Regions from separate parts of the Cytobacillus sp. ABV4_503 genome, predicted to be linked through region 2. Evidence: predicted binding sites of a transcription regulator. Region 2 holds the regulator's gene; each other region holds the start of a gene.

Region 1 (2,327 bases), 1.1 Mb from region 2:
AATGCCCGTGACCTGGATCCCCCGCATACATAACGGAACTCGCATAGTCCGCATTTCCCTTTATACTTATCAGGATTTCTGAGGTTTTTAAAAATTGGCGATTCCCTGTATATTTCAGCAAGTGGCTGTTCCCTTACATTCCCTGCTTTAACAGGCAGCAGCCCGCTGGGATAAACATCCCCAATATGTGAAATGAAAACAAATCCATTTCCGTCATTTACTCCTTTAGGTGCCCTGCCTAAACCATCTATAGAACCCGTTAGCCCTTGCTGTGTAAGTGCATCAAGATATTGAATGTCCTCATTCTGAGCCTTCGCTTCCTTCATTTTTTGCTGAATGACTACTCGGCGGTAATGCTGGGCAGCTGTTGTCTTGATATCGAAAGTAACTTTTTTGCTTAAGTTATACAGCCATGTAAATACCTTCTCATGTTCAACCGGAGAAATCATATCTTTTTCCTGCCCTCTTCCTGTTGGGACGAGGAAGAACACACTCCAAAGAACACATTTGAGTTCTTCGACAACCTTAGCCATTTCCTCAAGATAATCTATATTATAACGCGAAATAACTGTATTAATCTGGACTGGTATTTCAAGCTCGTGCAAATATTTAATCCTTTCGATCGTTAAATCAAAGGATCCGGAAGTACCTCTAAAATGGTCATGGATTTCCGCATTTGGCCCATCAAGGCTGAAAGCCCATCGAGCTAAGCCGACCTTTTTAGCTTTTTCAATAGCTTCTTTTGTTACATTGGGTGTCGCACTGGGCGTCATCGAAACACGCACGCCTTTTTTTACAGCATATTCGGCAATGTCGAATACATCCTGCCTCATTAATGGATCTCCACCAGTAAAAACAAGCATAGGGTTGTTCATTTCCTTGATTTGGTCAATCAAATACTTCCCTTCATCAAAAGAAAGCTCTCGCGGATCTCTCTTGTATTGCGCTTCCGCTCGGCAATGCAGACATTTTAGCTGGCATGCCCTTGTTAATTCCCATATCACAATAAAAGGGTCATTATTAAAATTTCTATCAAATCCCATTTGAAATGCCTCCTAAGCAGCTCAATCCTGGCTGTTTCATCAACGCAATTTTGTCTTTCCATCGTTATTATAGGATAATCGGCATGTTAAATAAGTGAACTACCTCACATACAATGCTCATGTACAGAGTTACGTTCAAAAAATTACAAGCAAGGGCATAAAAAAACAGCTGGAAAATACTCCAGCTGTTTTTTAAGATTCAATCTTATTGTACGCCTAGTGCAATTTTTGCATAGCGGGACATTCTGTCTTTAGACCAAGGCGGGTTCCAGACAATGTTCACTTCAGTGTCCTTTACTTCTGGAATATCAGCCAAAGCTGACTTTACTTGTTCAACAATTGTTCCTGCCAAAGGACAGCCCATGGATGTAAGAGTCATATCTACTACGGCTTTCCCTTCCTCTTCCATTTTAACATCATATACTAAGCCTAAGTTTACAATATCTATCCCCAGCTCCGGGTCAACAACAAGTTCAAGCGCACCCATGATGCTGTCTTTTAAATCCTGGTCCATATCTGCAGCACTCCTTCATTATTTACTTTATCTTTATCTTAACAAATATTTAAATGAATTGAAAAAATGTTGGTTATAGATGTTCCCCGAACCATTTAACCGTTTCCAGCAGCCCTTCCCTGCTTACTTTATGCCCTGCCTGTTCATCTGATATGAACATGAGGTTTTCAGGTGAGTCACTATATAAGGGCTGAATGGTCTCATAAAATTGGTATGTATAGGAATAAGGCACAACCGGGTCTTTTTTGCCATGCCAGAACATAAGAGGCCTTCCTCCGAGTTTTTCAGGCTGAAGACTTAAATCACGCTCCCTTAAAGTCCCCAGCAGATCTGCCAGTTCTTCGCTGGAAAGCGGAATTTCAACCTTATTCTTCTTCAATTCATCCAGCTGAAGCTGTGCAAATTCTTCATAATACGGCATACCCATAAGGCTTACTGCAGCCTTGACCCACTCATACTGGGTCAAGGCGCCCAAAGTGACTATTCCTCCCATGGAGGTGCCCACAAGCCCTATTCTTCCCTGGTCGATCAAATCTGCATCCTCATAGACATCCCTGATTATGTTCAATTCCGCAATGGTATTCAGAACAATATCCCATAGCTTGAAATTTAAATCGCTGCCTGATAAACCTTCAGATCTTTCCCCATGAAGTAAAGTGTCCGGAAGCACCACCCTGAACCCTTTTTCAGCAAGCAGATAGGCATAATGCAGATTATGTTCTTTGGCACTCGTAAAGCCATGAACGAAAATAATGAATGGCAAGCGTTCC
Region 2 (2,327 bases):
TACGCAGCAGATAATCCGGATCATTGAGGCATCGCCAATCGTTATATTAATCAGTTCGGTCATCGGGCCAATCCTTGAGGAAATCGTCTTTAGAAAAATTATTTTCGGTTCTCTCCATAAGCGCTTCAACTTCTTCCTTTCGGCCCTGATCAGCTCAGTCATTTTTGCACTTGCCCATTTTGAGCCTGAACATGTACTGCTGTACTCGGCAATGGGGTTCACCTTTGCCTTTTTATACGTCAAGACGAAGCGGATTATTGTGCCGATTTTTGCCCATGTGGCGATGAACACCTTTGTTGCAGTTATCCAGCTGAATCAGGATAATATGCAAAAATGGTTAGAAGAAATGGAAAAAATGCAGAGCTTTATCAGCTTTTTCTAGCTTAGTGGAATGCTGTGCAGAGTTTTAAATTTACTGGGGGATTTTGATGAGAAGCACACCTTTGTTTTCAGGCTTTATTTACATCCTTCTCGGATGCCTTTTCACCTTTATAGCAATACAGAATATCCAGCGTGAAGAAACCTGGGGTTTCTTTACTTATTTTCTGATCATAATTGCCACATTCGATTTTGGCACCGGTCTGCGGATGGTTGGCCTGCATTTTAAATTGAAAAATAAAATGAAAAAATGAGCCCGCAAAAGGCTCATTTTTTTACACTTCTTCAGGATAATTTTTCAGAAAATAAACCAGTGACTGCAATTCCACTGCCAGATCGATATGATGGATACGAATCGAGGCTGGCACAGTGAGCCTCGCAGGTGTAAAATTTAGGATTCCTTTTATTTTCGCATTCACCATCCGATCGGTAATAGACTGGGCAGGCGGTGCCGGCACTGTTAAAATTGCCACCTGAATATTATTATTTACAATAACTTCTTCAAGGTCATCCATATGATGGACCGGCACATCGCCGATTTTCGTGCCAACCTTACTCTCATCAACATCAAAAGCTACTTCTATTTTAGTATTATTATTTTTAAGAAAATTATAGTTAAGAAAGGCTGTTCCTAAATTGCCTACCCCGACCAAAGCTACTTTAGTCAGCTCATCCTGGTCAAGAGTCTTCCGAAAGAAGCTCAGCAGGTAATTCACATTATACCCATATCCTTTTTTCCCTAACGCACCAAAATACGAAAAGTCGCGGCGGATTGTAGCAGAATCCACTTTTACCGCCTCACTCAATTCTGCTGAAGAGACTCTTTGTTTGCCTGATGAGTGAAGATTTTTTAGAAAGCGGTAATATAAAGGCAGCCGTTTAGCTGTTGCCTGCGGTATCTTAATTGGTTCATTGGCCATTCGTCCATCCCCATTTCTTATGATGAATTAACTTCTTTTAAAGTCTCCATTTTTTCCGCCTGTTTTCTCTATTAAAAAGGTTGGCCCAATCACCATTCCTTTATCTACAGCCTTGCACATATCATATACGGTCAGAGCACAGACCGAAGCAGCTGTTAACGCTTCCATTTCCACACCCGTATTTCCCTTCGTTTTTACAGAAGCAGTAATGATAAGAACATACTCTTCCGATTCCGCTTTCCATGAAAATGAAATGTCCACACCCTTTAGCGGCAGCGGATGGCACATCGGAATAATGTCCCATGTTTTCTTGCTCGCCATAATGCCTGCAGTTTGTGCAACAGCGAGTACATCCCCTTTTTTCATGGAGTTGGATGTTATCTTCTCGTATATCTCCTGATTAACAGCAATACTTGATTGAGCGATGGCTGTCCGTGACGTCTCAGGCTTATCGCTGACATCCACCATTTTTGCCCTTCCCTCTTGATTAAAATGAGTAAAATCCGCCATTCAAAACACCTCTCTTCAAAATCATACACTATTTTTCTGTTACTTTGTATGTGCATTGTATGGTTCCTCACATATTTATTTGCCTTTTGTCTTGATTGAATGCCCTGCAGAAGGGCTTATAGTCCTGTCTCCTTTATTGCCGAACATATATGAATGAGTTACACTTACTCTATACCCGAGGTGAAAGAACATGATACTATTACAAGTCAATCAACTGGCGAAAAATTTTGGCGCTGATCCCATTTTAACCAATATAAAGCTTGAAGTACAAACCAGGGACCGGATTGCGCTAGTAGGGCGCAATGGTGCAGGAAAGTCCACCCTTTTGAAAATTATTGCCGGACAAATGACATATGACTCCGGTGAGATTTTAAAGCCAAAGGAAGTTACAATTGGCTATCTTGCACAAAATACCGGCCTGGAATCAGATTTATCCATTTGGGATGAAATGCTGACTGTTTTTAGTCATCTGCAGAAGCAGGAAAAACAGCTTCGCAGCCTTGAAGAACAAATGGCAGA
Region 3 (2,327 bases), 3.3 Mb from region 2:
GCAAGACCTAATGCTGCCTGTCCATTCGCTAGAAAATCATCGATAATAAGAACATTGTCTTTTTCTGAAAGATATTTCTTTGAAACAGAGATTTCACTTGTTTCTTCCTTAGTAAAAGAATAGACAGAGGCTGTAATCAGGTCATTTACCAGAGTAAGAGATTTTCTTTTTCTCGCAAATACAACTGGAACATTCAACTGGAGCCCCGCCATTACAGCTGGCGCAATCCCCGAAGATTCGATAGTCAATATTTTTGTAATCCCGCTGCTGGAGAATCTATCTGCAAATTCTTTGCCGACTTCATGCATTAGCTGAGGATCTATTTGGTGGTTCAGAAAAGAATCCACCTTTAAAACTGACGGCGATAAAACAATCCCTTCGCTCTTTATTTTTTCAATAAGCATATCCATTTTGCATCCTCCTCTATGATAGAAAGCCTTCAATTACTCATTCCAGCCAAATAAAAAGCCTGAAACCCATCGCATTCACAACATAAAAATGAGTGAAGCAATGGCCTTCAGGCTAATGATCTAAGCTGCAGGCAAACAAGGATGACTAAAGCGTCCTGTACATTGCTCACTCATAGTCGGATCATTTACGGTAACCCGGTAGAAACTTGCGAGCCATATCCTCGCGATTATATGAGTGAATGTTATTAATTTATTAACATTATAACATCATTTACTAATACTTCAATCAAAACTTTAACTAAATACGAACTAAACAATAAATTACCAGAAAATTGTTCGCTAATCAGATAATTCACCCTCTTCAGTATGTTTATTTTAAATAATTTGCCTACTTTCTGAAGCTCAATTAAACCTTCACAGTTTTTTCACAATTTAAAGGAGTTTTTTGTGACATAAATCACTTAAATATCAATTTTTCACTATTATCATAGTGTTTAAGTTACGAATGAACAATTTGTGAACTCACTGAAAGCATCTAGAATCTTCCTAAATGTTTTGTATTATGAAGGTGTAATCATTTACTTTTTCCAAATATTCGAAAGGAGTGAAGGGCAATGGCGAAAACGGAACTCAGCCGAAAAACAAAAACTGAAATAGAGGATAGCTCTTCCTTAAAGGGAACGCTAGCTTCCGTTTTCTTATTAGGATTCTTCCTGATCATTACATGGGTGGGTGTTTATTCACTATTTATCAGCCGCTTTTAGAATTAGAAAGGGGAAAAAGCCATGCATATGCATAAATTTGAAAAGGCCTGGCTCACTTTTGGAATCGGATCGCTGCTTGTTTTTTTAACAGTCCTGGGAGTCAGCGCATTTTACCTGGGCAATCAGCCCCCAAGCTGTTTGGCAACAATCGACCCTGAAAAGGTCGATACTACCGCTCCATTTAATGAGCCAGGGCTGAAAAAGGTAGAAGGGAAAGATTGGGATTACGAATTGGTATACGTAGCATCTGCTTTTTCCTATAGCCCAGCTGAAGTAGAGGTTCCATATGGTGCCAAAGTGAAAATTATCGCAACAACCAAAGATGTCGTCCACGGTTTTGAAGTTGCGGGATCAAATATCAACATGATGCTTGAACCCGGCTATATCAGTGAACATGTTACAACATTTGATAAAACTGGCGAATACTTAATTGTATGTAATGAATATTGCGGTGTTGGTCACCACATGATGTCGTCTAAAATTAAGGTGGTGGAATAATGTTTAATCCTTCAGCAAAATTAAAAGTTGACCGCCGTGACGGAAAATTGGCAATGGCTCACTTTTTCGTTGCATTTACAGCTTTAGCAATAGGCGGCCTTGCTGGTTTATTGCAGACTTTGGTCCGCTCCGGTAAATTCGAGCTTCCTGCAGGCATCGGGTATTACCAAATTCTCACGGTTCACGGTGTTGTACTCGGACTTGTACTTACCACCTTTTTTATAATGGGTTTCCAGATAGCAGCGACAAGCAAAACATCAGGGACCCTTACAAATAAACAGCGAATTGCCGGCTGGATCGGTTTTTGGCTGATGACAGCAGGAACTGTTCTTGCAGCTGTCATGATCCTGCTGAATGAAGCTACTGTTCTTTATACTTTCTATGCTCCTCTTCAGGCACATGCATTGTATTATATCGGTTTAACACTTGTTATAGTGGGAAGCTGGATTGACGGGGCAGCCATCATTATGAAGTATGCAGAATGGCGAAGAAGAAATCCCGGACAGCCGAGTCCGTTATTAACCTTTATGTCATTGGTCAACACGATGATGTGGATTGTGGCAACAATCGGTGTAGCTTCTACCGTTCTTTTCCAGCTTCTTCCTTGGTCATTGGGGTTTGCAGAAACAGTAAATATCGGAGTCAGCCGTACTTT

What was found. Region 2 encodes Rex, which represses fermentation and respiration genes when NADH is low (regulators of the CRP and FNR family bind a similar motif). Its sites were predicted from a motif close to TTGTGAAATATTTCACAA; they were not measured.
Region 1: a site for Rex is predicted at 1,136-1,153, ahead of ACXAD1_RS05600 (TIGR04053 family radical SAM/SPASM domain-containing protein). Genes of this name have one in related genera too.
Region 3: a site for Rex is predicted at 856-873, ahead of ACXAD1_RS16685 (cytochrome c oxidase subunit 2A). Genes of this name have one in related genera too.

What each region holds. Positions count from the first base shown of each region.
Region 1 is NZ_JBSWTH010000001.1:1,086,401-1,088,727, reverse strand. It holds gene ACXAD1_RS05600 (TIGR04053 family radical SAM/SPASM domain-containing protein) at 1-1,043, opposite strand, end outside; gene ACXAD1_RS05595 (metal-sulfur cluster assembly factor) at 1,249-1,557, opposite strand; gene ACXAD1_RS05590 (alpha/beta fold hydrolase) at 1,631-2,327, opposite strand, start outside.
Region 2 is NZ_JBSWTH010000001.1:5,198-7,524, reverse strand. It holds gene ACXAD1_RS00060 (CPBP family intramembrane glutamic endopeptidase) at 1-382, shown strand, start outside; gene ACXAD1_RS00055 (YdiK family protein) at 429-632, shown strand; gene ACXAD1_RS00050 (redox-sensing transcriptional repressor Rex) at 654-1,298, opposite strand; gene moaC (cyclic pyranopterin monophosphate synthase MoaC) at 1,326-1,808, opposite strand; gene ACXAD1_RS00040 (ABC-F family ATP-binding cassette domain-containing protein) at 1,999-2,327, shown strand, end outside.
Region 3 is NZ_JBSWTH010000001.1:3,327,921-3,330,247, forward strand. It holds gene ACXAD1_RS16680 (xanthine phosphoribosyltransferase) at 1-410, opposite strand, end outside; purine riboswitch at 564-665, opposite strand; gene ACXAD1_RS16685 (cytochrome c oxidase subunit 2A) at 1,025-1,174, shown strand; gene ACXAD1_RS16690 (cytochrome c oxidase subunit II) at 1,196-1,672, shown strand; gene ACXAD1_RS16695 (b(o/a)3-type cytochrome-c oxidase subunit 1) at 1,672-2,327, shown strand, end outside.